2 regions of the Levilactobacillus yonginensis genome follow, and region 1 is predicted to be linked to the other one. Evidence: predicted binding sites of a transcription regulator. Region 1 holds the regulator's gene; the other holds the start of a gene.
What was found. The regulator HrcA, encoded in region 1, represses chaperone genes, less so after heat shock. The targets are predictions, from matches to a motif close to TTAGCACTCNNNNNNNNNGAGTGCTAA.
Positions count from the first base shown of each region.

Region 1 (15,123 bases):
CCCTAGTTGTGGGACGTTTCATGTGCGTGATCATAATGCAGCTAAGAATATTCTAGCTAAGGGGTTAGCTGCTTTGTAGGAAACGAGTCCGTCTGGCAACCTGCGGACCTAAAAGGCTTTGGTAATTAGCGGATAAGTCCTATTCGTAGGCTAGCGCTGTATCTAAGCAAATTGTGGTCACCATGCCAAAGGGTGTGGTTCTCACAAGCGTCCGTTTTTAAAAGGGCGTGGTTGACGCAACTGACTAAATATTTATTCGTTAATTATTATCGGGGCTTTTCGCAGCAACTTAACCGTCCAAAACTGACCGACGCTAAAAGCTGTTTTTTCCAGGGAGGAAAACATTTATGCAAGAGAACGGTAAAACTGTCCCACAAGAGGTCAAAGGCTGGAACTGGGGCGCCTTTATGTACAACATTTTCTGGGGACTTGGTAACAAGACCTATCTCCCCCTCCTCATGCTCATTCCCATCTTCAACATCGTATGGATCTTTGTGGTCGGCTTCAAGGGGAACGAATGGGCTTGGCAAAAGGGTGACTACCAAGACGTGGAAACCTTCAAGGCTGTTCAAAAAACTTGGAACCGCGCCGGGTTGATCAACTTCATCGTGGCGGTAGCCAGTGTCGTCCTTTACTGGATCTTCTTCGCGACTGTCTTGGCCAGCTTGTTCGGAAACAACTATTAGTCTTTCGCTATTTTTGACCATTATTTTTAAAGACAACGGTCGTTATTCCTTATACTTGGGAATAGCGATTTTTTATCACCATCAATAAAAATGGTCTCCAACCTTGCGATTGTGAAGTGAACCCCCAAGGTTGGACAGAAAGTCCAACCTTGGGGGTTTTACTATGGTTAAGTTTGATTTAGATTTTAGAATTAAGGTCGTCACTGAATATTTGAGTGGAGTTGGATCAACCTCATTGGCCAGAAAACATGGTATCAGCAAGGAAGAAACTATCCTTCTTTGGGTTAGTCGCTTCCAGAAATACGGTATAGCTGGATTGAAGCTGAAGGATCAGAAGCCAGAATATTCTAGTCAGTTCAAGGTTGATGTATTAAACTGGAGAAAACAACATCAGGCCTCGCTTCCGGTAACGGCTCTGCACTTCAATCTATCTTCGCCAAGCACCATCTGGCAATGGGAGAAGCGCTTTGAGGAGCAAGGAATCGCTGGCCTTGAACGGAAGCGAGGAAAGCCTAAAATCATGGCTAAACATAAGCAAACGAAGCCTTCAAAGAGTCGCAATAACTCCAGTACCGCCGATGAATTGAAGCAATTAAAACAAGAAAACTTGATGTTAAAGATTGAGAATGAATACCTAAAAAAACTCGATGCCTTAGCTCAGAAGAAGTCAGCAGACAAGAAATCTCGCAAATAGTGACCGAGTTAAGGCAGGTCTTTCAAGTGCCCATCAAGCTCCTACTCAAGGTCGTCAAAGTACCAAGAAGTACGTATTATTACGCACGCTCACATCGTCAGCGTGAAAAGCTGGATGATTCTCCAATCATTCAGGCAATCGATGAGATCCGGCAGGAAGATTCTAAGTACACCAAGAAGTATGGTTACCGGCGACTAACTAAAGCTTTACAGGAGCATGGATTCACGGTGAATCATAAACGAGTCTTGCGTCTAATGCATGAGCATGATTGGCTTTGTTTAGCGTACAATCGGCAAAAACGTAAATATAATTCATACAAAGGATCCGTTGGTAAAATTGCGCCTAATCGGTTGAACCGACGATTCAAAACGGACCGACCCTATCAAAAACTCGTTACAGATGTCAGTGAATTTCGATACGGTGGTATGAGCCAAAGTGAACGGGTCTATTTAGAACCAGTGATTGACCTCTTCTCAGGCGAAGTCTTAGCCTTCAACATCAGTGACCATCCAACAGTAGAATTTGCCCTAAAGCCGCTTAGAGAAGCATTGGAAGGACTGCCAAAGTTAGGTTATCGAACAACAGTCCACACGGATCAGGGATTCCAGTATCAACATAAATTCTGGCGAGAAACACTCAAAGAACATCGCGTATTTCAAAGCATGTCACGCAAAGCAACTTGTCTAGATAATGCGGCAGTTGAATCATTCTTCCACATCATGAAGGTCGAAGTTATGGATGAGCATTTTGAGAACAAGGAAGACTTGACTCAAGCTATGACTGACTGGATTAACTTTTACAATAAACGTCGGATCAAAACAAAACTGGATGGCAAGTCCCCGGAAAAATACCGGGAACTCGCCATCCAGAAGGCAGCGTAAATTCTGTGTCCAACTTTAAGGGTTCACTTCATTGGAGACCATTTTTTATTTTGCTTCATTTTCATACTGCTTTAAATCCGATGGGGCCAACTGTTGCCACTTCTTCGAGTAGAACTTGTCGTTGATGCTGTATTTTGGTTGTTCCTGCTGCTTCGTCAAGAACGGGTTGACCCGTTGATCGACGGCCAGCCAACCGCGCCAGCCCAAGTGAATCGTGTCAGTCATAAAGTACGGCACGTTCCCCTTGTCACTCAAGTCGACAATGTTGTTAAACCCTTGCGACTGAAGTTGGTAATGAATCTTTTCATCAAACTGCTTGAGCATGCTTGCCGAAAGCCCCGTGTACTTCTGCCACTTAGCATTGACTGGCGGAATAATAAACAACACGTTGGTATTCAGACGGGCAAACTGATCCAAGCACAGTTGGAAGTCCGCAAATTCTGGTGACTTCGTGTAAGACAGATTCTTTTGGAAGCCTTTCAGCTTCCCGTGCTTTAATTCTTTCTTCAAACCTTGATGGTAAAATTTGTTACTAATACCGAACCGGTTATCATTCGTTGCCGCTTTCCCTAACCGGCCTCCCAAGGCATCCAGCGCCGAGTATGAGTAATGAGTGGGTAACTTCTTGGCTTGCTGGTTAACCTTGTTCAAGTTTTGCGATGGCAAGTCAATGCCGGAGAAGAATTGATCTTCTTGCGTCAGCATATTCTTCCGCGTCTGCAGGTAGAAGCGCTGGTAATCCGTTAACTTCTTCCCACTAGCAACCCGTTGGAGCGCCGCGTAAATAAAATGATCTGATTGGGCAGCAGGCATCTGCAGCAACCGTTGGGCCGCATATTGATCAATTGCATCACTCCGGAAATGCGTCAACCACTCCGCCGTCTGCAATTGTGAGTAGTAGAACCCAAAGGCATCCTTCCGCGTTCCGCCCTTCACAAACCATTGTGGCGAAATCACAAAGACTGCTTTCTTATTCCGCAATTGGCCTTGGATGTTTTGCATCACGAAGTACTGCGTCAAAGATTGTGAGCCCCGGGCACCTAATAGAAATGGCCGGTAATCCCGGTGATATTTCTGTGCTAGGACCGAAGGGTGCATGGGATCAAATCGGGACCATTCAGAGGACCCAAAGAATGGCACAAATCCATCCTTCAAGGCTTCCTCTTTAATGTGCTTCCCCCGCAGAACGTTGGGCGACAGCGAAACCGCTGCCTGTCGCTCGTGCGACTTGCTAACGTGACTAAAACCTAACTTGACTGGCATCGCCAGTACCGCAAAAACAAGAACAGCCGCGAGAATTAACGGACCAAAGATCCGTAGAAGTCGCTTTGCCATTGGCTAAGCCAGGCTTTCGACTTTCGCAACAATTTTGTTGGGCGTGTCCCACTCTGACCGCTCAAATTCAGAAACTGGCACGTTAACCCCTAATTCACTTTGTAATTGTAATAACAGTTGAACTGAACCCATGGAGTCCATTAACCCACTGTCAAACAGGTTGTCGTCCATTGCGCCACTAACATCGTTCCCCGTTAAGTCACTTAAAATTGCTAAAACCGTTGCTTTGATATCCATTTTAATTTCCCCCTATATGAAATTTAAACCTGAGTTTTATTGGAACCATAACTTATCCAGTAATCCTGAGAAAATCAGGAAACTGAAGCAGACCATGTTTGCCGTCAGGAAGATGGCAAACCACTGCGTAAAGCGGTTGTGTGGCACGCTCGCCCGGTGCTTCTTTTTGTACCGGAGCCAGGTGTCATTCACCACCAAAGCCACCCCATGAAACAGGCCGTAGGTGATGTAGTACCAAGTTACCCCGTGCCAGAACCCCATGACTAACATGTTGATAATGTAAGTCACGTTGGCTGTGGTCGTTGGTTTCTTGAAGACCTTATGCTTCATGAACCAGAAAACCAGTCGCATGTAGATAAAGTCACGGAACCAGAATGACAACGTGATGTGCCAACGATTCCAGAAATCCTTGATGTTTGGTGAACGCCAAGGTTGATTAAAGTTCATTGGTGTCTCAATCCCCATAATGTAGGACGTCCCCACCGCAAACAGTGAATACCCAGCGAAGTCAAAGAACAAGTCCGCACTGTAACAGTACATGTAGCCGATTACCGGCCATGACATGTCCAAGAACCCACCTCGTGAATTCATTGCCATCAGCTGTAACTTCGGCATCAACATTGTTCCGAAGTAGTAAGCCAGAATGAACTTGTACAGGAATCCTACAAAGATATAACGGATCCCTTTTTGCACCATTCCCAGATATTTCTCCCGGTCTGGTACTGACCGATAGTCGGCTTCAAACCGTCGATAACGGTCAATTGGTCCGGAAGAAATGGTTGGGAAGAACAGCATAAATTGTAAAAATGTCATGATGTTGTAGTCTTTTAACGTTCCATCCCGTGTTTCCATCATGGTCTGCACGGCTCTAAACGTTAAATAACTGACACCCAAGAAACCAATCAGGGACGACTGACCATTTTCAACTGCCGGTGTCACCTTAACAATGGTTAACGGCAGAATGGCCAAAATCACCATGACGTAGAAGAACGGCCCCGAATTCTTATGTCTTCGGTAAATGGCATACCCCCAGGTGAGCGCCACTTCGTACAAAATGTAGATAATCAAGGCTACCCCTTGGGTCCACTTAGGACCACCAAAGGTCAGGACCAGGAAGAAGATTGAAATCAGTGTTTCGTACAAACGTGACCGCTTGCCGTATAGAAGACCAATCATTAGTGGCAACAGTGCCACCCCCAACAGGGCAAAATACGTTGGGTTACCGTATGGTTCAAATGACAGCATTAGTGATTGACCTCGGCAATGATAGATTTAATATCGACCTTGCCGTTGGGGGTCATCGGTAGGCTATCTTTATAAACGAAGCGTTGTGGGATCATGTATTCCATCATATCTCCGCCTTGTAAATTGTCTTTAATTGCTTTCGTCAGATCCAGTTCACTGGCAAAGTCGTGCACTTGAGGCACCACCCAGGCAATCAATTGGCTGACCTTATGATTCCGATCGTAGCGAGGTACCGCCACACCGACCTGAATATGGTCTTCCTGAGACAGGTAATGATTGACCTCTTCCAGTTCGATGCGGTACCCGTGAAGCTTAATTTGAAAGTCGGTTCGACCCCGATACATGACCAGACCATTGTCCAGCTGAACACCCAAGTCACCAGAACGATAAACACGCCAACCATCAACGTCCAAGAACGCTTTTTCCGTCTTGTCTGGATTGTTCAAGTAGCCCTTGGACATGGATGGACCACAAATCAAAATCTCACCTTCAACACCAGCAGCCACTGGATGGAGTTGTTCATCAACGACCAACATCTCAGTGTCAGCCTTGGCATAGCCAATCGGCAGTCGTGGGTAATCTGCTAAGATTTTATCGGTGATTTCAACTTGGGTGACCGCCACGGTTGTCTCCGTTGGGCCATACGTGTTAAAGATGCGGGCGTGTGGGAACCGTTGCCGGAGCATCTGGGCAGTGGCGTGGGTTAACTCTTCACCACAGAATAAGAACCGGGTCAAGTTAGGATACCGCTCCTCACTAAACGTGGGTTCCATCAGACAAATATCCACGAACGATGGCGTTGAGACCCAAACGTTCAGGGCCATCTTAGGCAATGTCGTAAATAATTCCCTGAAGTTATCCGTTACCGTCTTCGGTAAGGCAACTAGCGTGCCCCCCGCAGCCAACGTTGGTCCCCAGTCCATCACGGATAGGTCAAACGAGTAAGGCGCCTGAGACAACGTTCTAGGTGTCTCTGGTAACGTGAAGTCCGAACTCAGCATCCAGTTCACATAACTTAATAAGTTGGCGTGTGAAATTTGAACCCCTTTAGGCTTTCCGGTTGTTCCTGACGTAAAGATGATGTAGTAGGTCTCATCCCCCGTCACTTCATGGGTCACTTGGTAATTCGACACAGTGTGATCAAAAATCTGACCCAACTCGTCAGTAGCGATCACCGGCGTACCCGTTAGTGCCGTTGGCAGTGGACTGACTGCAATGGCTGCCACAGGTTTGGCAATCTCATTAATTGTGACGATTCGTTCCACTGGTGAATGCGTATCAATGGGCACGTAGGCGTGACCACTCTTCACAATTCCCAAGAACGTCGCCATCATGTCAAACGTCTGACCACCATACACCAAGACTGGTGATTCTCGTGGTAATTCCATTTCATCTAAATGTGCTGCTAAGGCATCCGAACGCTGTTTTAAGTCACCATACGTATTCGTCTGTCCTAAATAATCATACGCGATCCGTTCCGGATCGCTTTGAGCAACCTGATCAATTACTTTGATCATGTTTTCAATCATTCTCTATCCCCCCCAAAGGCTATCCGGCTTAATCATGCGGTCGTTGACCCCTCAACTAGAACTCGTTGTAAATAAACGTCGAGTTGTTTAATCCGCTGTAGCCGTATAAATATACTAATGCCATCAAAATCACAAAGTAGAATGCCGTCCAGCCAATGAACGCGATTACTGGCTGATGCCATAATGCCAGCCACTTTGCTCTCATGAAATTCACCCCCAAAGTTTTGTCGGTTGATTCGTCCCCAAAACCGACGTCCGTTCGCCCCTGCTCAGAAGGGACTTTCCCCGACGAATCCTTCTGACCAGGTGAGGAGTAATCGTAGCCCCAGCTACGCTCCTTATATTTTGAGGTTATCATTGTGAAAACCGGATTGCAAACAACACTACTCAACCTTAAAGCTTTCTTTTCTTTTCGACCGGGTCTAAGTCATTTTGGGCCACAAAAAAGGCCGCTGAAAATTTTCAGCAGCCTTGATAGATTAGCCATCACAGCGATTTTACTCGCCGACTAATTTTCGTTAAATTTATCGCGCATTTTGTTAAATAAGTTTCCTTTTCCAGTCCCCGAGACCGTCTCACCACTGGCCTTGGCAAAGTCCCGCAGTGCATCTCGCTGACCCTTGTTCAGGTTCTTAGGGGTTACGACTTTCACAGTGACGTGTTCGTCACCGTTACCGTTACCACGTAGGCGTGGTGCCCCCTTACCCTTCAAACGGAAAGTAGTCCCGCCTTGTGTACCAGCAGGAACCTTCAACTTAACATCTCCATGCACGGTTTTGACCGTGACTTCATCCCCCATTGTAGCTTGAACAAAGGAAATGTCTTGATTAAAGTAGATTTCTGTACCATCACGACGGAAGTCCTTGCTAGGTTCAACTTGGAAAATAATGAACAGGTCACCGTAGCCACCACCATTTTGGCCGGCTTCACCCTGACCCTGTAACCGCATTTGTTGACCATCATCCACACCAGCTGGAATGGAAACCTCAACTTCATGCCGTTCTTCCTCGTGACCAGAACCGCCACAGGTTGGGCACTTTTCCTTGATCTCTTTACCAGTTCCGTGACATACGGGACATGGCTGTTGGCTACGCATCCGACCGAGGGGAGTATTCGTCTCAGTTGTCACGAACCCAGAACCACCACATTGGTGACAGGTAACTGGTGAAGTACCTGGTTTAGCACCATTCCCACCACAAGTATGGCATTGTGATTCACGCGTGTATTTGATCTTGGTTTTCTTACCAAAAATGGCCTCTTCAAACTTCAAATCCATCTGGTACTGAAGGTCCCGACCAGGACGTGGTGCGTTGGGATTCCGTTGGCCACCGCCACCACCAAAGAATGAATTGAAGATGTCGTCGAAGCCCCCGCCGCCACCAAAACCGCCAAAGCCGCCTTGTTGACCACCGCTGAAGCCACCGAAACCTTGGGAGCCATCGGCTGAACCGTACTGATCATAATTGGCCCGCTTCTGTTCATCCCCCAGAACGTCATACGCATCCTGAACGGCTTTAAATTTATCCGCCGCATCCGGTGCCTTATTCAAATCTGGATGATACTTCTTTGATAATTTTCGATAGGCCTTCTTAATTTCATCCTGGCTGGCATCCTTTGCGACACCTAATACGCCATATAAGTCCGTTTCCGCCATCTTTTTCCTCCCAATTCTTACCGATATTTTTCGCTACTTGTAAGAATAGCATACTCGAAACAAAAAGCCAAAGCCCCACGGACTCTGACTTTTTGCTTACCACTTGCTACCGTGAGCTAGAAATTACTTCTTATCGTCGTCGTTAACTTCGTGGAAGTCACCGTCAACGGTATCGCCGTCCTTGCCAGCATCCTTGGCATCAGCACCTTTATCAGCACCGTCACCCTTACCGGCGGCTTGCTGTGCTTCTTGTGCTTGTTGGTATAACTTTACGGATAAGTCTTGGATAATCTTGTTCAAATCATCCTTCTTGGACTTCATGTCGTCAAGGTCGTTCGCTTCTTGGGCCTTCTTGAGGGCGTCACGAGCATCTTCAGCCTTCTTGATTTCGTCGTCAGAAACCTTACCCTTAACATCCTTCAAGGTCTTGTCAGTCTGGAATAAGAGTTGGTCGACTTCGTTCTTGGTGTCGACTTCTTCCTTACGCTTCTTGTCGGCTGCTTCGTTTTCCTTGGCTTCGTTCATCATCTTTTCAACTTCTTCGTCGGACAGACCGTCGGAGCTCTTGATGGTGATCTTTTGTTCCTTGTTTGTTCCCATATCCTTAGCAGACACGTTAACAATACCGTTCTTATCGATATCAAACGTTACTTGAATTTGAGGAACCCCACGAGGTGCTGCTGGAATGTCAGCCAATTGGAAGTTACCCAGAGTCTTGTTGTCAGCAGCCATTGGCCGTTCACCTTGTAAGACGTGGATATCAACGGCTGGTTGGTTGTCAGCAGCGGTTGAGAAGACTTGGGACTTGCTGGTAGGAATCGTCGTGTTCCGGTCGATCAACTTGGTGAAGACCCCACCCATCGTTTCGATACCTAAGGACAGTGGCGTAACGTCCAACAAAACAACATCCTTTACATCACCGGTGATGACCCCACCTTGAACGGCGGCACCTAAAGCAACGGCTTCATCAGGGTTGATGGAGTGGTTGGATTCCTTACCCGTCCACTTCTCAACGGCTTCTTGAACGGCTGGAATCCGAGTGGACCCACCGTTTAAGATAACAACGTCAACATCGCTGGCCTTCAAGTCAGCATCCTTCAAGGCGTTTTCAACTGGAATCCGGGTCTTTTCAACCAGATCAGCAGTCAATTCGTTGAACTTAGCACGACTTAAGCTCTTTTCCAAATGCAGTGGGCCATTATCCCCAGCAGAGATAAATGGCAAGCTGATGGAAGCCTCAGTTACACCAGAGAGGTCCTTTTTAGCCTTTTCAGCAGCATCCTTCAAACGTTGAACGGCCATCTTGTCCTTAGACAAGTCCACACCGTTTTCCTGCTTGAAACCATCAATCAACCAATCCATAATCTTTTGGTCAAAGTCATCCCCACCTAAATGGGTATCACCGTTGGTAGACAGAACATCAAAGACACCATCACCTAAGTCCAGGATGGAAACATCAAAGGTCCCACCACCAAGGTCGTAAACCATGACTTTTTCATCTTTGTCTTGCTTGTCCAAACCATAGGCCAAAGCAGCAGCTGTTGGTTCGTTGATGATCCGTTCAACGTTCAAGCCAGCAATTTTACCGGCATCCTTCGTAGCTTGCCGTTGTGCATCGTTGAAGTAAGCTGGGACCGTGATAACAGCCTTGTCGACTGTATCACCAATGTAGTCTTCAGCAAAAGACTTCAGGTGTTGTAAGATCATTGCAGAAACTTGTTCTGGCGTGTAATCCTTGCCATCAATCGTTTCTTTGAAACCTGATTCACCCATGTGACTCTTGATAGATGAAATCGTGTTTGGATTGGTGATTGCTTGCCGCTTGGCAACTTCACCAACTTGTGTTTCGCCGTCTTTAAAAGCAACGACAGATGGCGTCGTCCGGGCGCCTTCTTTGTTCGCAATAATCTTTGGGGTGCTACCTTCAAGAACGGCAACGGCTGAGTTAGTCGTCCCTAAGTCAATCCCGATAATCTTGTTACTTGCCATCAAAAATTCCCTCTTTTTATAGTTTTTTTATTTGTTTAATTATTGTGCAACAACGACCATTGCTGGCCGAAGTACACGGTCCTTCAAGAGATAACCCTTTTGGAGCACCTTGACTACCGTCTCTGCATCCTGTCCTGCCTCAGTAGGAACGGATTGCACGGCCTGATGACGCGTTGGGTCAAACTTTTGGCCCATTGCTTCAATCTCCGTGACGTTGTTACGCTTCAAGGCGTCTTCCAAATGATCATAGGTCATTTGGACACCCTTCTTAAGCTGAGCACCCGTATCATCGGTTGCTTCAACTGCGAGGGCCCGCTCCAGGTTATCGATCACGGGGAGCACGTCCTTTGCAAGTTGTTGGCCATCATACTTGATGAGCGTCGCCTGTTCCTTTTGGAACCGCGTCTGCATATTTTGAACCTCAGCTTCGGCCCGCAGGTACTTGTCCTCAAAGTCACTGGCTTTTTTTTCTAAGTCAATCACTTCTTGCGACTTGGGCGCCGCTTGGGCTTTCCCTGGCGCATCCTTGCCTTGCTCAGTCTTGCCTGGATCTTGCTTGGTTGTGGCGGCCTTTGCCGCAGTTTCATCATCAGTGGATGGTTGTTGCTTGTCAGCCACGATAAAAAACCTCCCTTTCTTTACTCGTCGTAAAACCGATAATAATCTAAAAGTTTTTTCGCGAGCTCTTCACGAAACGCACCGACAATTCCCAACATCCGCGAGTACGGCATGCGGGTCGGCCCGAGAATAGCAATCATGCCCTTCCCGTGCTGATCAACGTCATAGGTTGCGGTGATCAGGCTGTAATTACGTAACGCATCGTTGGTCATCTCATTACCGATCTGGACGGAAATGTTATCACGTGGTTGTCCTAAGACATTGGCAATATCATCACTCTGATCGATCAATGAGTACAGTGACTTCAGTGAATCGACGTCACTATCCTGTGAAAAATTCAACAGGTTAAGTCGGCCGCCGACGTAGAAGCGCTCCTGAGCTGCTCGAGTCAGCACATCGCCAAAGATATCCAAAAATCCGGTAGGGCTTTGAAGATAATTGCCGATCTGCACGGGGATGTCGAGTTGCAGTTTCTTGATGACTTCCGGTAGGGTCAACCCAACCAGTTGGTCATTAATCAGCCGCACGACGGCCTCTAACTGCTCACCCTTAACGTCCTCACTGACATCAAACGTCTGGTTTTCCACATCGCCACCGTCGGTCACCAGAATCGCCATGACCTGACGCCGACCTAACGGCACCAACCGAAACCCGCTTAACCGGGCATCCTTCAATTCTGGCTTCAACGTAAACGCCGTATACGACGTCAGATTGGACAGAATCGTGGCGGACTGTGAAATGATCTCGTCGATCTTGTGGAAATCCCCACCAAGTGAGGATTGAATCACGTCCATATCGTTTGGTTGTAGTGGATCTGGCTTGACCAGATGATCAACATAGTATCGATAGCCTTCCACCGAAGGAATGCGTCCAGACGAGGAGTGGGTCTTCTTAATCAATCCCTGTTCCTCTAACGCGGCCATCTCGTTACGAATTGTCGCTGAGCTTACGTGGATGGGTAACTGCTTGGCTAATGCCTTTGACCCCACCGGTACCCCGGTGTTTGTAAAGTCGCGGACAACGGCTCGCAGAATCATCATTTGTCTTTCTGAAAGCATCACAATCACCCCTTTTTTAGCACTCAAGCTACACAAGTGCTAAGACACATATATAATGTATCAAAACCCGGTTTTGAAGTCAAGAAATCCGGCAGAATTTTTAGCAAACTCTGCTGTCAAGTGCTAATTTTTTGAATTTTCCGCTGAATTCGTCCTAATCGGCGGTAAATGTCTCATATTTTCTGACAAATACTATCACCACTGATCGACCCCCACTTGTACCTAACCTTCAGTCCGTATTCTGATTGGTTAACTAAAAAGGAAGAGCGTCAATTACCGTTTGTCGCCCGTTTGCCTATAAATGTTTGAAAAACAAAAAAGGATTTGAGACTTTTGTCCCAAACCCTTCTTCATGCAACCAGTTCGTCCTTGCGCTACCATTTTTAGACAGCTAGTTTCGAACACCACCTAGTCTCAATTTAAATGGTAAGGCGAAAACTACTTAGTCAGCGGCTACTTGCTTAAAGTAGTCTCTGGTCGCCATTTCATCTTGCTTGAGCTGAGCCACCAGTGCGTCAGCACCGGCAAACTTGACTTCACCTCGCAGTCGGTGATGCCACTCAACCTCGACCGGTTCACCATACAGGTTGCCCTGGAAGTCAAGCAGATTCATTTCGACGGTAATCGGCCGATCGTCACCAAAGGTCACGTTGCGACCAACAGAGACCATTCCGGGATACCAGATTGCCCCCACTTTTAACCGGGCTGTGTAGATGCCAATTCCTGGAAGCCATTCGTCTTCCGGTGACAGCACATTGGCCGTTGGGAACCCTATTGTCCGGCCCCGAGCCTCACCGTGAACGACCAAGCCAGTCGAACGGTACGTGTACCCCAATAACTGATTGGCCAAGTCCACGTCGCCCGCCTTCAAAGCCTGTCGAATGCGGGTAGAACTAATCTTTTCCTGATTCTTGGACTCTTCGGCAACAGTAATCACGTCAAACCGGCCCCGGGCGTACCCAGCAAGCTTATCCATGGTCGCCACATCCCTTTTACCGTAGGTATGGTCAAACCCCGCCACAGCGGCTACCGTGTGAAACTTCACGAGGTAGTTGTCGACAAATTCTTGGGGAGTCTGCGCAGAGAATTCCCCAGTGTAGTTAACCAAGAAGACCCGGTCTACGCCTAACCGATCCAGCTTTCGTAGCTTACGCTCAGTCGTACTCAAATACTTCCGATCATCCGCTTCCAGGGGCCGATAAACCAACGCCGGATGGTGATCATAGGTCAGAACGGCGAGCTTAACGTTCCGGTGCTGTGCCTCTGCCTTCGCTCGGTTGATGACCGCTTGATGCCCCCGATGGACCCCGTCAAAGAATCCCATGGCCAGAACCACTGGATCATTCGGAATCTGCCGTTCATCTAACGGATGGTGGATGTTAATAACTTCCATTTTACAATTCCTCTTCTCAAAGCTTAATTCACTGCAAACATTTTAAGCGGTTTATATTGTCTTTTTTCATCGGACCACTGGTAGAGACACTTGGTCTGTCCCTGATAGCTCAGTGCAATCGTTGGTGCCGAGCTGGACACTTCATGGGCGCTCAAAAAAACACCGTTCTTCACCAGTCCCCATAAATGGTCGTTTAAGGCTACATGCGGGAAGTCTTGGAGTGCATAGTCAATTGGTCGTAAAACGTCGTCTAAGCGTTCCTCAGCCACAGCTGAAGCCACTTCATCCAAGCTGACCGCTTGGTCGAGCGTAAAGCCGCCACTTTTTAGCCGGGTTAAGTCCGACATAACAGCTGGTACCCCCAGCGCCCGCCCTAAGTCAACGGCAAGCGTTCGGATGTAAGTCCCCTTCGAACAGCCAATTTCAAACTTGATTGTTTGGGTACCGGCCGTTTCATCAAAGGTACCAGCATTAGTCAACGTAAAGTGATCAACCGTAATGGTCCGCGTTGGCCGTTCCACGGTTTCACCAGCCCGCGCGTATTCATACAACTTGCGCCCATTCACCTTCACAGCAGAAAACATGGGCGGGGTTTGCTGAATTGTCCCGGTCAAAGTCGCTGCGGCCGCTTTAAGATTTGCTAATGAAAATGGCTCAGTCAGCTGCTGTCGGCTGATTTCTTCGCCATCTAAGTCTTCCGTTGTGGTCGCAAAACCAAGCGTTACACTTCCTCGGTAAACTTTGCCGGAAGCCATTAGGTAGGGCACCACTTTCGTAGCTGATCCAATACAGATGGGTAAAACCCCATCGACACCCGGATCCAGGGTACCACTGTGCCCCACTTTTTTCGTGTGTAAGATGCGCCGTAACTTTGCTACGCAGTCAAAACTGGTCAGACCGCGTTCTTTATAAAGGGGAATGATGCCGTCCATTGAGACTCCTCCAATTTTTTGATTGTGGTTAAGTGTGATGCACTTTCCAATCCAGGGGCGACAGGTAAAAACCCACCGCCCACCAGATCGATGCTAAATGTCAGTTCTATTAGCCTATCACTCTTTGTGAAAATAGGCCAGACTCACGTCGTCGGCGAGCGGTTCTGACCGCCGCTCTGAGCAACTAAAGATTGAAAGTTTTTAATCCCGCTAGTCTCATCATAACAACGTTTAAATTAGTCACCCTCGCAGCTCACACAGTACTTTGAGACCAACTACCGCAAAACCACCATACTTCTAACGTCTTCAACCATGCTCACGTTAAACCACAATTAGAGCCGGAGTACGGGCAATTTACATTAAACGATCTTTCAGCCTTTAGCAGAGCAACCAAAAAGGCGTCGATCCGCTGAGATCAACGCCTTTCGTGGTGAAACTACACCGTTTAATCCTTGTGGTGAAGTTCGCTTAACAGTTCATCGATATGACTACCGTAACGAACGGACGAATCTTGTTCGAAATTCAGTTCAGGCGTCTTGTAGATGCTTAAACGGGACCCTAGTTCTGAACGGATCAAGCCAGTGGCCTTGTTCAAACCCTGCTGCGTTTTTTCTGCAGATGAAGCCTTGTCAGACAAAATACTGTAGTAAATCGTTGCCTGTTGCAAGTCACCAGTGACTTCCACGCCGGTAACGGTGACACCCTCGACCCGAGGATCGCGAACACGTTTTAGTAAAATATCCGTAACTTCCCGTTGGATTTCTTGTTCCAACCGGCCAACTCGATATTGTGCCATTTACGTTTGCCTCCGATTTTTATTTAACGGGAACTTCCTTCATCACATAGGCTTCGATAACGTCGTCTACCTTGAT
Region 1 covers NZ_OZ061549.1:365,567-380,689, reverse strand. The annotation lists gene AB3Y94_RS01890 (RNA-guided endonuclease InsQ/TnpB family protein) at 1-79, shown strand, start outside; gene AB3Y94_RS01885 (ribonuclease G) at 348-686, shown strand; gene AB3Y94_RS01880 (helix-turn-helix domain-containing protein) at 850-1,380, shown strand; gene AB3Y94_RS01875 (IS3 family transposase) at 1,380-2,261, shown strand; gene dltD (D-alanyl-lipoteichoic acid biosynthesis protein DltD) at 2,307-3,596, opposite strand; gene dltC (D-alanine--poly(phosphoribitol) ligase subunit DltC) at 3,600-3,833, opposite strand; gene dltB (D-alanyl-lipoteichoic acid biosynthesis protein DltB) at 3,870-5,078, opposite strand; gene dltA (D-alanine--poly(phosphoribitol) ligase subunit DltA) at 5,078-6,607, opposite strand; gene AB3Y94_RS01850 (teichoic acid D-Ala incorporation-associated protein DltX) at 6,663-6,812, opposite strand; gene dnaJ (molecular chaperone DnaJ) at 7,116-8,261, opposite strand; gene dnaK (molecular chaperone DnaK) at 8,385-10,250, opposite strand; gene grpE (nucleotide exchange factor GrpE) at 10,290-10,868, opposite strand; gene hrcA (heat-inducible transcriptional repressor HrcA) at 10,889-11,926, opposite strand; gene ribF (riboflavin biosynthesis protein RibF) at 12,369-13,319, opposite strand; gene truB (tRNA pseudouridine(55) synthase TruB) at 13,343-14,251, opposite strand; gene rbfA (30S ribosome-binding factor RbfA) at 14,697-15,047, opposite strand; gene infB (translation initiation factor IF-2) at 15,067-15,123, opposite strand, start outside.

Region 2 (15,123 bases), 1.5 Mb from region 1:
TAAGGCGTTATTTGCCAGCCCTACGTAGAGTCAACGGATCGGCAGCACACACAGGATTGGGTCCGGGGTTTGTTAAGGCGTGGCATCAAGCTGCCAAAGATCCGCAGATGATTCGCGCACAGGATACTATCCTGAACCGCCAGTACTTACGGCCGGTTTTGAAGGCTGCTAAACAGGATAATTTGAGTCCACTGGGCCAGTATATCTATTACGATGCCATTGTCGTTCACGGCCCCGGTGAAGATAGTCAGAGTTTTGGGGGGATTCGCCGTCAGGCTAAGCGGCTTGCTAAAACGCCACGACAGGGTGGTAATCAGGCAGACTACCTGCGGGCATTTTTACAAGCACGGGCTAAGGTCATGAAACGGGAGCGAGCCCATAAGGATTTGTCACGGTTGAACGTTCAGCGTCAATTTATTAAGAATAAAAATTATCAACTTAAGCGGCCACTTAGCTGGCGAATGTACGGGGATGCCTATCGGTTGAAGTGAGCCTGAGATGGTCCGTTGAGGACGGGTGAAATCTGGTCCGCCTTAGGCCGGTTTGATTTTACTAACTATCTTTGACCTTAGACAACTAATTCGTCTTTTATATTTTAAAAGTACAAGATTAAATCTCCATAATTAGCTATAAATCAGCGACTCAAAGCCTAAATTTAGCACTCTAGGTGACCGAGTGCTAAATGCTTGCATTACTGACCAACGCTGACTATTATAGATAATGTAATCAAGCAAAGCAGAAAGGGGTTATTGATTATGACTAACGATGTTATGAACCGGAACTATGATTTCTTTGATCCAATGAATTTCTTCAATGAAGTGGGCAACTTGGGCCGCGATATGTTTAATGGCGAAGATACTATGAAGACCGACGTCGTTGAACACGCGAAGGATTACGTTGTAACTGCCGAGATGCCAGGATTCAAGAAGGATGACATTCACGTTGATTACCATGACGAAACGTTACGGATTACTGGTAAGTCAGAAGTTAAGCAAGCAACTAAGGATAACGATGGTCGGGTCTTGCGGCAAGAACGTCACAGTCAAAACGTAGCCCGTTCCTTCTATCTACCAGACATTGATCTCGAGAATGTTCAAGCTAACTATAAGGAAGGTATCTTGACGTTAACGCTGCCTAAGCAGACTAAGGTCGAAGATAATCATAAAATCAGTATCGACTAATTAAGCGTTGTTGCACATTTCAACCATATACGGTCACAACGCAAAAAGGGTCAAGGATTTTTGTCCTTGACCCTTTTTAATTGTCAATTTCATTTTGCTAAAATGTGCGCTAGAAGTCAGCTAACTTCGCTTAACCCCGAATGTTGCTGCTCACTAGCTAATCGTCTTTTGCGCCATTCTCTTTTTACGGATTAGTATTGCTTACCCGTCTCGTAAACAATTTCGGGCTCATTCCCGGTCCGTTGGTTCTTATTCAGTAGATCAATCATGGTCATTTCATCTTCGGCGAGTGTGAAATCAAACACCTGGGCGTTCTCTTGAATTCGTTCAGCGTGTTGTGACTTTGGAATTGGTAAAATACCGTGTTGTAACTCCCAACGTAAAATAATCTGGGCGACCGACTTCTGATGGTGTTGGGCCATCTTGGCAATCATGGGATCGCCAAGAACAGCTCGCCGACCCAGTGGACTCCAGGCTTCGGTAACGATGTTTTGTTCCTTATCATAGGCCAGTAAACCCTGTTGATTTAAGTAGGGGTGAAACTCAACTTGGTTCACGACGGGCATTTCTTTAGCCTGCGTTGCCAATAATTCCAGGTGGGCCACGGTGTAGTTGGAGACCCCGATGGATTTGACCTGACCGTTAGCTTTTAATTGTTCGAGCGCCTTCCAGGTTTCAAAGAAGTGTTCCCGGACGGGCCAATGAATCAAGAGCAAATCTAAGTAGTCGGTCTGTAGTCGCTTTAACGAGCCTTCTACGGCCTTCATGGTCCGGTCGTAACCCTGGACAGCTTCAGCAACTTTACTGGTTAGGAAAAGTGCTTCACGGGGAAGCCCCAGCTGATGCAGAGCGGGTCCCAGAATGTCTTCATTTCGATAAAGCATAGCGGTATCAAAGAGCCGGTAGCCAGCGTCCCACGCGGTTTGAATTGTTTTATTCATTGTTGCTTGGTCGCTAATTAAGTAAGTGCCGAAACCCATTGCGGGCATCTTCTTACCATCAGCGAGGGTGATGGTATCTGAAATACTGGTAAGTGCCATTGTCATTCTCCTTCAAGTTAGTCGATAAGTACTATCTTAGGCTAAAACGCCAAAAATGACAACGCTTACCGTGGCCGTTTGAACTGATCATATAGGTTGATACTAGCTTCAATCAACATCCCAGCGGTCATTAACCACATGGCCAACATGTCTTGGTGGGCAAGCATGCAACCGAGTAACACAATATAGAGGACAAATAAGATAAGCGCAGATGATTTATGATTCATAGTAATTCCTCCCTTGGATGATTAAGCACCACCTTCATTATAATCATTTATCTGAGTAGTTGCGATTCGGTAAAGGATTCGAAAAAGCTGAATGAATTTTGGACGTCAGGGGGTCTTTATCTAGTACAATGGGGGTAAAGAACCAGTGAAGGAGGCTTGGTGTGATGACGACACAGGAGCATTACTTACCACCACTGGACTGTGGCTTGACTGCGGAAAAAGTGAGTGATCGGGTGGCCGCGGGTCAGAAGAATGATCCGCTACCACCGTTGACCCGAAGCGTGAAACAAATATTTCGGGATAATTTATTAACTCTCTTCAACTTAATCAACATTATCTTAGGCGCCCTGGTCTTTTTTACGGGGAGTTATAAAAATTTACTCTTTCTGGGCGTGGTCGTGGTCAACACGGGTATTGGAATTTTTCAGGAAATTCGTTCCAAACGCCAAGTGGACAAGCTTGCTCTTCTGTCGGAGGGAACCATTAATGTGCTCCGTGACGGTCAGCTGACAGCCCATCACCAAGATGACATTGTGTTGGATGATATCTTGTCACTGGGTCGCGGGGATCAGTTACCCGTCGATGGTTTAATTCGTGACACGGCTGGTTTAGAGGTTGACGAATCCCAGATCACCGGTGAGTCGACGCCTATAGAGAAACATACCGGCGACACACTGGTGTCTGGCAGCGTTATCTTAGGCGGTCGAGCCATGGTTCAAGCAACGATGGTGGGTAGCGGTAGCTTTGTGAAACAACTGGCTCACTCTGCCAAACAAAAGCGCCGGAATTCCAGTGAACTGCTCACGATTATTAATCGTATTATTAAAATTTTGACCTTCGCCATTGTGCCATTGGGGGCCGCGCTCTTTATTTCGTCCATGATGCGGGGGCAAAGCCAAAATCGAGCCATTCTGGGAACCGTCGCCTCAATGGTGGGAATGATTCCGGAGGGGTTAGTTTTGCTAACTTCTGTAGCATTGGCAGCGGGCGCCTTTACTTTAGGCCGTCGGAACGTTTTGGTACGGGAATTACCCGCCATCGAAGCGTTAGCACGAGTTGACGTCCTGTGTTTAGATAAGACGGGAACCATTACCAACGGCCAACTTCAGTTGGAGCGGGTGGAGCCGATTGGTTCAGTGCCAGTTCCCCAGCTAGAAACGATCCTGGCCCAGTTAGTGGCGGCCACGGGGGATGATAACGAGACGGCTCAGGCCGTGCAAAACGCCTTGGGTGCGCCAGTTGTTGCCGCTCAAAATGTGTTGCCTTTCTCCTCCGGTAGAAAGTGGAGTGGGGCCGAGTTGGCTGACCACGCGTACCTCATGGGCGCACCAGAGTTCATTTTTGATACGGTGCCTGCTAGCGTGAAACAACGGATTGAGGCCTTGGCAAAGCAGGGCTTTCGGGTGCTCCTATTAGCGCAGGCTGACCGATTGACCACGCCCAAGCCAATGAATCCTCAGGCGTTGGGATTGATTCTGATTACGGATGAATTGCGGCCACGGGCTAAAGATACGTTTAGCTTTTTTGCCAATCAGGACGTTGCCTTGAAAGTTATTTCAGGAGATAATCCAGTCACGGTCGCCAGTATTGCTGAACGTGCGGAGATTGCCGGGGCCCAGCAATTGATTGACATGAGTACGGTGGGCGCCACCCCCGATTACGGAAAATTGGTCCAAGACTATAACGTCTTCGGGCGGGTCACGCCACAGCAAAAGGAACAGTTGATTAAGTCCTATCAAGCAGCTGGTCATACGGTTGCTATGACTGGCGATGGGGTCAATGACTTACTGGCGCTGCGCCAAGCCGATTGTAGTATTGCCATGGCTTCGGGGAGTGAGGCTACCAAGAGTCTGGCTGATTTTGTCTTGGTTGACTCAAACTTTGATGCGATGATCAATGTTTTAAATGAAGGTCGGCGGGTGATCAATAACATTGAGCGGGTCGCCTCGTTATTCTTGATCAAAACGATGTACTCCGTGGCACTGACGTTGATTTTTATCTTCATGAATCACAGTTATCCGTTTGAACCGATTCAGTTGACGCCTATCTCGTCGTTGATGGTGGGGATTCCGACATTCTTCCTGGCCTTACAACCTAATTACGCCCGGATTGCGGGGCGGTTTATGAAGCAAGTTATGGAAATTGCGGCACCCGCAGCGGTCTGTGTCATTGGTTATATCCTAGTGATCATGGCACTTGGCACGCAGTTTAAACTAGCCTTCGCGACAACCTCCACGTTGAGTGTGTTGTTGACGGGGATGATCAGTCTCAACGCCTTGCTGATGGTGGCCCGGCCGCTGAACCGGTTTAAAATCGGGCTGGTTATGTTGATGGCGGGACTATTTGCTATCGTCTTTCTATTCCTAGGACCGATTTTTTCACTGGTTAATTTGCTCAACTGGCGCTTAGCCTTAATCTACTTGCCACTGATGGCTAGCGTGATTCCCGTGTTCATCGTTGTTCAAGACATTTTAGGTCACCGAATACTTAGTCGAATACGTTGGCGCTAGGATAAAATGTCGATTCTAGTCGTTATCTAGTCATTGGGACTAGATACTATGTTATAATCGAGACTAGATACGGAAGGGCAGGGAAGAAACATGGCTGATTTTAATCAATATACGCGGTGGGAACACCAGATGCACGGTGTAAAGTTACCACGTTGGGATGACTTACCTAAATTTGATCTCTACATGGACCAGGTGACGGCATTAGTCAACGATGCGTTAGGACCATTGGGCATTGATATGGTGACGCCGGCAATGATTAATAATTACGTGAAGCACAATGTGATTTTGGCACCAGTGAAAAAGAAGTACCAAACCATGCAGTTGACGGATATCTTAATGATCAGCCTGTTAAAGCCCATGTTCCAGACGGATACGGTTCGGACTGGTATCGATCAGATTACGGCTGGGGATTACCCTAAGCAAGCTTACGATAATTTTATTGAGCAGTTAGAGAATCGCTTGCATCACTTAGGCGAAGATCAGATTCAGCCAGCTACTAAGAACTTAAACGAGAAATTAATGCAGGTTGCAGTGGATGCTGTGGTCGCACGGTTGCAGTCTGAGAAGCTGTTAAAGCTGATCAAACGACCATTACGTAAAATCGAAAAGAAATAGTGCAATCAAAAAGCTCGGACAAAATGTCCGAGCTTTTTGATTGCACTATTTGCCGCCTTACCGGCCACAGCAGATGGCCTCACGACTGTAATTGATTCAGCCAGCTGGTTACGGGTCATTTTTTTAGCAGAGCTGGATTGGTAATCTCACCGTCTGTGTGACCTTAAAACTAGCCATTGCAATACTTAAAAATCACCTATGCCGTTACTGCGTCTGCGTTTCTAACGTTAAATCGTTCATGAACGTCAACAGGAGGTTCGCGTAACTTGGGTGGCCGGTGTTGTCCTTAATTTCCTGCTGAATTAGGCTAAGATTGTTGGTAATGACACCGTTAGCGCCCATGAACATCATCTGGTCCATGGTGGTAATATCGTCGATATCCCAGGCGTAGACCTTCTTGTGCTCTCGGTTGGCTTGATCAATGAAGGTATCATTCAAGGTAGTAGCTTCCATGGTATAAGCGTTGGCCCGAGTGTGAGGGAAGGTTAGGTTGTACGGCAAAATGTAACTGACGAAGAGCTGCGGATGGGCCTTTTTCAACCGATTCATGATGCCGTAACTCAGCGTGTGAACCTGTTCATGGTGCGCCATGATTCGTGCGCCAAATTGCCGGTAGAAACGGTCAGGTAAATCCTTGGTGTCACCAGAGCTGGTTTTGATTTCAATCAGTAGCTTCTGATGGTGTTGGATGGCGGTGTTTAAATAATGATTAAAGCTAGGAATTTTAGCCTGATAGCCGTTTTCAGTAACGGTGACCTTGGTTAGCTGGGCTAGCGTCATCTTAGAGACTGACCGTTTCAAGTTGGCTAGGTTTTTCAGGTTAGCATCGTGCATCACCACGAATTGGTGATCCTTGGTCTCTCGAATGTCCATTTCCACGTAGTCTGGTTTTTCTTTGCTGGTCTTAACCATGGCTGGAATCGTGTTCTGCACCCCATTACCATTGTCCACGCCGCGATGGGCAATGGTGAGCGGTTTACTCATTGCCAAGCCGTTTAAATAGACTAAGTTGAAGGCCACCATGAGGGCACTGATAACGGTTAGACCACTGATGATCAATAGACGAGTCCGCAACTTGGTCTTTGCCGGTTCGCGGAAGCTAAAGAGTGAGAGGGGGGTCCGACGATGAGCGTCGTGGCTGCTCAGGATGACCATCATAAAGAGGACAGTTGAGTAGCACACGATGAATTCTGTGATAACTTCCATTAAAAAGAGATTGAGTGTAGCAATTGTCAGGGCAATGCCGGTTTTATCAAAGATCAGCTGCCCCAGATAAATGATGACGTAGATAATAGTTACGGTAACGCTAACCATAATCAGAGTCAGCACAATTTTGCTGAGGTAGTTCCAAAATTTGCCGCGTGTTCGCTGCCAGCTGAGGCGGATGGCCGCGTGGCTGTGATAGTGGTCAATCATCATCAAGGGGAGCACCGCAATCAGACGAATCCCTAGGTAGGCAGCCACCACGTAAAATAGACCCAATAACACGGCCCACAGTGGGTTGTTCATGAGATAGCTGACGATGAATGAAGGAATCTTGGCCTTGTTGAGCAGGGGCGTGGTAAATAACTCGCTCCCAAACGGCATGATGACAATAAAATAGCCAATAAAGAATAAAAAGGTACTGGGTGAAGCGCCCGCAATACTGCGGAACGTTTCATTCAAAACAGTTTTAGAGGAATCTGGTCGACCACTGCGAATGTTGATAATTCCCAGTAACAGGTAAGCGAATTGCCAGTAGATCAGTGTGATGATCGCGAGGAGAATCAGTATCAGACCAGCGATAGCCAGTGGGTGTTGAAGCGTGATGGCAACGATGTTGGTATAGGAAACATAAGGAACGCGTTGCCATTTCATAAGTGCTGCGGTCAACCAAGTGAACGCAGGGACTGCTAAGTAGCTAATGACTAAGTTGGTTACGAAGACTAGGGTCACATAACTCCCCCAGTGTTGGAAAAAGTGGTGGGTTGCTTCCCGCCAGAACCGCCAAGCTTGCACAGTTCTCAGCTCCTCTCAAGTGGGCTCGGTGCAATTCTAGCGTGAAAGACGAACTAGGTGGACACCATAGCCTGGTTAATACCTCTACTTTAGCATATCCCATCGCCGTCCTCAGAGAAAATTAAGATGTTTCGTAGGTGATGAGACCAAACGGGGAAATGCCAGCAGTTATAATGAAAACGTTTACAATTAATGGTGATTTAATTCACATATGTTTTCAGCCTAGGCTTTCTGAATAGTATATGGTACATCCTGCACAGACAGTGTGATGGGAAGCTTGACGGAGCACCGGTTAAGTAATCAAATAAATTAATTGTGATATTTTTAACAAAAAGGTCTTGCAGATTTTCAGAAACATGGTAAGATTATATTCGTGAAGAAGTTAACAAAGATGTTTTCAAAAACGGAGGCATGGATATGTTAAAAGACGTGAAAGAGAATTCTAAATTAAATGTAAAAGAAAGCGAAGAAACTGTCGATCAAATGATCGATCGGCTCACGCAAAAAGCCCACGACGCCCTGTGCGGCATGGATGATTTCACCCAAGAACAAGTTGACCACATTGTTCATCAAATGGCCATCGCTGGCTTGGACCACCACATGGCGTTAGCTAAAGCGGCCTATGAAGAAACTGGTCGTGGTGTGATGGAAGACAAAGCGGTTAAAAACATGTTTGCCACTGAAGAAATTTGGCACGCAATTAAAAACGACAAGACGGTCGGAATTATTAAAGATGATCGTGAACGACAATTGATTACGGTGGCTGAACCCCTAGGAATCTTAGCCGGGGTTACACCAGTTACGAACCCGACTTCAACCACACTGTTTAAGAGCTTGATTGCCGTAAAGACTCGGAACCCAATCATCTTTGCGTTCCACCCACAAGCCCAAAAATCTTCCGTCATGGCTGCCAAGGTCGTTCGGGACGCCGCGATTGCTGCCGGGGCACCTGAAGGCGTTATTCAGTGGATCGACAAGCCTAGTTTGGAAGCCACGACGGCACTGATGAATCACCCAATGGTCGCCAGTGTTCTGGCTACCGGTGGTCCTGGGATGGTTAAGGCAGCTTACTCAACTGGTAAGCCCGCCTTAGGGGTTGGGCCTGGTAACGGACCTGCCTACATTGAAAAGACGGCTGATATCAAACGGGCCGTTTATGACATCGTGTTATCCAAGACGTTTGATAACGGGATGGTCTGTGCTTCTGAAAACAGTGCTGTCATCGACGCTGAGATTTACAACGATGTGAAGCAAGAAATGCAAGACCGGGGTGTTTACTTCATTAAAAAAGCTGACGAGAAGGCGTTGGCCGATGCAATGTTTGTACCAAATGGTGGGGTCAAGGGACCAATTGCCGGTATGTCAGCACGCAAGATTGCCGATCTGGCCGGCATCAAGGTGCCAGATACCACCAAGGTCTTAGCAGCTGAAATCACCGGAGTTGGTGAAAAGTACCCACTTTCTCGTGAAAAACTCAGTCCGGTTATTTCCGTATATAAGGCCAGCAGCCAAGAAAAAGCCTTTGACCTCTGCAATCAGTTGCTGCATTTCGGTGGGCTAGGGCATACGGCAGCTATCCACACGAAGGACGATGACTTGGCCACTAAATACGGCATCGTCATGAAAGCCAGTCGGGTGTTGGTTAACACGCCATCCGCTATTGGTGGGATTGGGAACCTGTACAACGAAATGGTGCCTTCCTTAACGTTAGGGACTGGTTCCTGGGGTAAGAATTCCGTTTCCCACAACGTTTCCTCATTTGACCTGTTGAACATCAAAACGATTGCAAAGCGGCGAAATAATATGCAATGGATTAAATTACCTCGAGTTTACTTTGAAAAGACGTCTGTCCGTTACCTGAACGATATGCCTGGTGTTAAGCGGGTCTTCTTGGTAACCGACCCAGCCATGGTTGAGCTAGGGTACATCGATACGGTTTTAAATGAATTAAAGCGGCAACCCAACGGGATTGAATATTCCCTGTTCTCTGACGTTGAACCAGATCCAACGACTGACACCGTGAACCGTGGGGTCGCTCAGATGCGGATGTTCAAGCCAGACACCATTGTGGCTTTAGGTGGGGGATCTGCTATGGATGCTGCCAAGAACATGTGGCTCTTCTATGAAGACCCTAATGCTAGCTTCTTTGGGGCTAAGCAGAAGTTTATGGACATTCGGAAGCGGACTTACAGCTTTAACAAGCCACACAAGGCACAATTTGTGGCTATTCCAACGACTTCCGGAACTGGCTCAGAGGTTACGCCATTCTCCGTAATCACTGATTCTAAGACTCACGTGAAGTACCCGTTGGCCGACTATGCTTTGACACCAGACGTTGCCATCGTAGACTCGCAGTTTATTGAAACGGTACCTAAGAAGACGGTCGCTTACTCTGGCCTAGATGTATTGACGCATGCGATTGAATCTTACGTATCTAATATGGCCTCCGATTACACGCGGCCATGGTCCTTACAAGCCATGAAGCTGGTTATGGAAAATCTGACGGACTCCTACAATGGTGATATTCACGCCCGTGAAGAAATGCATAACGCATCAACGTTGGCGGGGATGGCCTTTGCGAACGCCTTCTTAGGGGTCGACCACTCGATTGCCCATAAGCTTGGTGGGGAGTTCGGGTTACCACACGGTTTGGCGATTGCTATTACGTTGCCTCACGTGATCCGGTACAACTTCAAGGAACCAACGAAACTCTCCATGTGGCCAAAGTACGATCACTTCAGAGCTGACGAAGACTATGCCCAGATTGCCCGTTACCTGGGACTATCCGGTAACAGTAAGGAAGAGCTGAAAGAGTCTCTGGTTAAGCGAATCATTGACTTGGCCCATTCAGTTGGTGTAACCCTTAGCTTGAAGGCTAACGGCGTTGATAAGGCTCACTTCAATCAGTCTGTAGACAAGCTGGCTGAATTAGCCTTCGAGGATCAATGTACGACGGCTAACCCAAAGGAACCTTTGATTTCTGAATTGAAGCAAATCATGATTGACGAATACGACGGCAAGAACGTCGAGAAGTAAAAGTCACTGTTAATAAGATGGTAAAAGGTCAGGAGCTGAGGCGCCTGGCCTTTTTGGTTGCATTTGAATCCGTGTTAAGTGACTGGGCGTATAGGCATTTCAGCTAATATGTATTCGGTGGTTGAACGAGTTTCTACTATATTATATGAATAAAAGTAATCGGTGAATTGTGGGACCGGACCTCAATTTGATCAAATTCAACGGTTTTGACCAAGCTACAAGGTATGAAAATGGCGAGGAATGATGAAAATATTGATAAAGAAAGGCGTTTATCATCAAATTTTCATGAAAGTGACCAAGTTTTTTCGATTATTTGGTGCAAAACACACTCAAAAATTGCCCTCTTTTTGGCTAAAATGGGCAAATAAGGGGTCAAAAAAGCGGTTTATATGACAAAGAGGTTACAAATATTACGGAATGTCATACAGTAATATTTTTCTTAACACTGGCGTAACACAACGCCAACCTGGCTGACACAACCATCGGTTATTCTAATACCCGTTAAGCAAACAAAGGAGGACATTCATTCTTATGAATATCAAAAAAGCTTTAGTTAATACTTTGGGTACGGTTGCCGTTGTCGGTGCCGGTATCTTCGCCACTAACGTCACGGCCAACGCCGATACTAATGTTACGGTCAAGCAGGGGGATTCTGTTTGGTCATTAGCTAACAAGTATGATTCATCCGTTAGTGCTATCGAAAAGGCTAACAGCCTGAGCAACTCCAACCTGATCTTCGTGGGTCAAAAGTTAAACGTGCCAAGCAGCACGCAAAATGCCACGACTTCAGCTAACGTTTCCACTAAAAATTACAGTAGCCAAGCAACGACTACGCCAGCTAGCCAATCCACGACTAGCCAAGCAACCACTAACAACCACACAAGCACAACTTCTGCTTCTACTGGTGTTTCTGGTTCAGAAGCCAGTGCTAAGGCTTGGATCGCTAACAAGGAATCTGGCGGTTCATACTCAGCTACCAATGGCCAATACATCGGTAAGTACCAATTGAGCTCTTCCTACTTGAACGGTGACTACTCAGCCGCCAACCAAGAAAAGGTTGCTAACTCATACGTTACTTCCCGTTACGGTTCATGGTCAGCTGCCCAATCTTTCTGGCAAGCAAACGGCTGGTACTAAACCTAGTTTAGTAACGCCAACCAACTTACGTTTAAATTCAAGTAACGCCCCTCGGATGCAGGTCCGATGGGCGTTTTTTGTTGTCTAACTAAAGGTTAAAAGATATATTAGTTGCACTTCGGCGGCCAGGGATTCCGCCTGCTGTGGAGGACGCTTCAGCCAAAGGGCGGGCCTCCCGCTCGCTTTGAAGTCACGAAGAACCCGTGTCTCCAAAGTCGCCCGTGCTGTGAGTTGGAAAAAATCACCAACTAACACCACCTTCACAGCTGGCTACATCCCTGACCGCCTCCGCCCCTGATTGTGGTGTAACGTGATAACTGGCGCGCATGGTTGATTTACGAGCTAATTGATAGTAGAGGACGACCAAGCTTGTAGACTCGGAACTTTCGAGGCTTCAAGTTGTGGCCGCACCGTTCCAGCCCATATCTGGTGGTCAGTAAGGCGGAAGAACACACTGAGTTGCCTAACTTTACGCGTTGAATTTGCTTGGAAATTACGGTTTAACTCTAAAAAAGATGGTAAATTCACAATTTTTGATCGATTATTTTAGGAGCAAAACTGTGTCAAACCATTGATTTCGTCATACCAACGCAAAATAAAGATCGAAAACCCGGTTAATGTTGCAACCTTATTAACCACATTACGCTTTGTCATTTAAGCTGTTTTTTCTTAATGTGGGTGTAACTCAGGAACAATCGCGGTGTAACCTCCACAGGTTATGATATATCTCGTTAAGTAATTGATAGACAGATTCACTAATCAAAAGGAGGACATTCATTTTTATGAATATCAAAAAAGTTTTAGTATCTACATTGGGAACTGCAGCCGTTTTAGGCGCTGGCTTCTTCGCTAGCACCACTTCCGCAAATGCCGACGTCCGGGTTTCGGTTAAATCGGGAGACACGGTTGCCAAGATTGCTAACCAATACAACTCCAGCGTTTCATCAATCGAACAAGCAAATAATTTAAAGAACGTTAACTTGATTTACGTGGGTGAATCATTAGTGATTCCTAGCATTGGTTCAACGACCACAACTACGGCAGCTACGACGGGTTCAACGACTACGACGCCTAGCCAATCCACGACGAACGCCAACACTAATTCAGCAAACTACAGTGGGACTTCTAACTATAGCCATAACACGGCTTCAACTGGGACGACCAATTCAGCATCCACGACTTCCACGACCACATCTGGTTCAGGCTCTTCAGCCAAAGCTTGGATTGCAAATAAGGAATCTGGTGGTTCATACTCTGCCACGAATGGAAACTATTACGGGAAGTACCAATTGAGCAAGTCTTACTTGCATGGTGACTACTCAGCCGCTAACCAAGAAAAGGTAGCCAACTCTTACGTATCCTCTCGCTACGGTTCATGGTCTGCAGCCAAGTCATTCTGGCAAGCAAACGGCTGGTACTAAACCGGCTTAGACCAGTGAAATAATTAATTGCAAAATAAACGACGGAAAAGTCCTAGCGGCTGACCGTCGTTTTTTCGTGTCCAAATCCCGTTATTTAGGCATTTTGGCGACTAATGTTACACCAAACTGCAAAAAATGGGGTCGGCCGTTACGGTTTTGTAACATTCGGACAATCTAGCTGTAATGTTTAAACGTTATGCTAAACTTAACAAATTCGCTAGGAGGGAAAATTTTTGAAGTTAAAATCATTTTTCATGGTCATCGTGACGGTGCTTACGTTGGCCGTTCCTAGCGTCACATCCGTTGTGACTCCAGCAACGACAGCAGCAGCCAGTACAACCTATGTTTCTCGGTTATCTAAGAAAGAAAAGAAGGCTAAGGCCTGGATTGCTATGAAGGAGTCTGGCGGTAACTACCGTGCTCGTAATGGTCGTTACTACGGGAAGTATCAATTAACGATCTCCATGTTACGTGGAGACTACAGCAAGTCGAACCAAGAAAAGACCGCTGATAAGTACGCGCACAGTCGTTACGGTACGTGGACAAAGGCCAAACGTCACTGGTTAGGCTACGGCTGGTTCTAACTTAAAACTTAAATGAAACAAAAACCTCACTAGTCGGTTGGCTGTGAGGTTTTTTGTGTTTGGGCGGGAGCGGCCGCGTGGTCAATCAGCAAGCTGATTCCGTTTTAAGTCTAAATGAAAGCGAAGGATGATCAATAAGTTGAAACCCACAGTCATGGCAATCATCATCAGCCAAGCCCCGGGAAGACTTACATTGGTGGAGATTGCCGAACGGAGAACTTGAATCAAGTAGGTCATGGGTAGCCAAGGATTCACTAGTCTGGCCAAAGGGCTAACTAGCGGCAGGGGGTAGAGGCCACCGGAGCTGGCTAACTGGAAGACGAGCACGATGGAGATGAGCCAAGTGCCAAAACCGCCTAGTAAGAGTCGCAGGCAGAAGATGAGGGAGAGAAATAGCAGTGACCCGAGAAAAATCGCTGCCAGTAATTCAACCTGCGAACGGGCGGCAAGGTGATTCGCAAGAGCCAACGTGCTGGCGAGAATACCACTCTGAAGAATAGCAACCCCGCCGATTAGCAAGGCTTTGCTGCCCCACCAGTTCAGGGCCGACTGGGGTCGTTCATAAGTTCGGTGACCGTCGTACATGGTCCCTAGGGCAATCCCACCAACGTAGAGGCCAATGGCAATAGCAAAGGGGGCCATGCCGGTCCCATTGTTTGGAACGCTGGCCACGTCATGTGTCTGCGCGACGATTGGTTGGGTAATGGCAGTCGCGTTGGCCGGTCCAGTTTGAATACCGGCCAGTCGACCACTGCCGGTAGTGAGAGCGTCACTCAGCTCTGCATTGCCTTGCTCTAGGCGCAGTAGGCCGGTCATTGAGGCAGTGAGTCCTGCAGATAGTGCTGGATCGTGAGTCGGCGTTGTAGCAGTTTGCAGTTGTTGATTGCCATTTAAGAGTCGCTGAGTGCCACTGGTTAACTGGGTGTTACCAGCAGCGGCACGGCTCATGCCGGCCGTACTTCCCCGTAGCGCTTGTAGAAGGGTAGTTGATTCCAGTTGAGTGACGCTGTGGCTGACCTTAGCTGTAATTGTGTTCGCCACACCGGTCGTCATTTTAGAGACGATGAAGTTAGCACCGGAATTGATCTGATAGTGAAGGCGTAGTCTTTGAGGAGTTTTAGTCAGAAGAGTTGTCGCATTCTGTGAGAAGTTATGAGGGATGGTGACAATTAGATAGATTTTCCCTTGACGTAACTGATGATTGGCAGTGGTATCGCTCAGTTGATGAAAGTCTAGGGAAGTGGAGGTTTTCAAGTTATGCGTCAGGGATTGGCCAATGGCAATGCGATGGTTGTGGAAGGTAACGGGATGGTTGTGGTTAACGACGGCAACGGGGAGGTCGTCTGTGTGGCCATACGTGTTCCACATGGAGGA
Region 2 covers NZ_OZ061549.1:1,865,413-1,880,535, forward strand. The annotation lists gene AB3Y94_RS08810 (chitosanase) at 1-491, shown strand, start outside; gene AB3Y94_RS08815 (Hsp20/alpha crystallin family protein) at 756-1,181, shown strand; gene AB3Y94_RS08820 (aldo/keto reductase) at 1,373-2,221, opposite strand; gene AB3Y94_RS08825 (hypothetical protein) at 2,287-2,448, opposite strand; gene AB3Y94_RS08830 (cation-translocating P-type ATPase) at 2,613-4,958, shown strand; gene AB3Y94_RS08835 (DUF1836 domain-containing protein) at 5,049-5,573, shown strand; gene AB3Y94_RS08840 (glycerophosphoryl diester phosphodiesterase membrane domain-containing protein) at 5,778-7,571, opposite strand; gene adhE (bifunctional acetaldehyde-CoA/alcohol dehydrogenase) at 7,989-10,607, shown strand; gene AB3Y94_RS08850 (LysM peptidoglycan-binding domain-containing protein) at 11,139-11,744, shown strand; gene AB3Y94_RS08855 (LysM peptidoglycan-binding domain-containing protein) at 12,527-13,165, shown strand; gene AB3Y94_RS08860 (aggregation promoting factor surface protein) at 13,399-13,749, shown strand; gene AB3Y94_RS08865 (YhgE/Pip domain-containing protein) at 13,831-15,123, opposite strand, start outside.
Region 2: AB3Y94_RS08815 (Hsp20/alpha crystallin family protein) is a predicted target of HrcA. The motif match lies at 656-682, and genes of this name have one in related genera.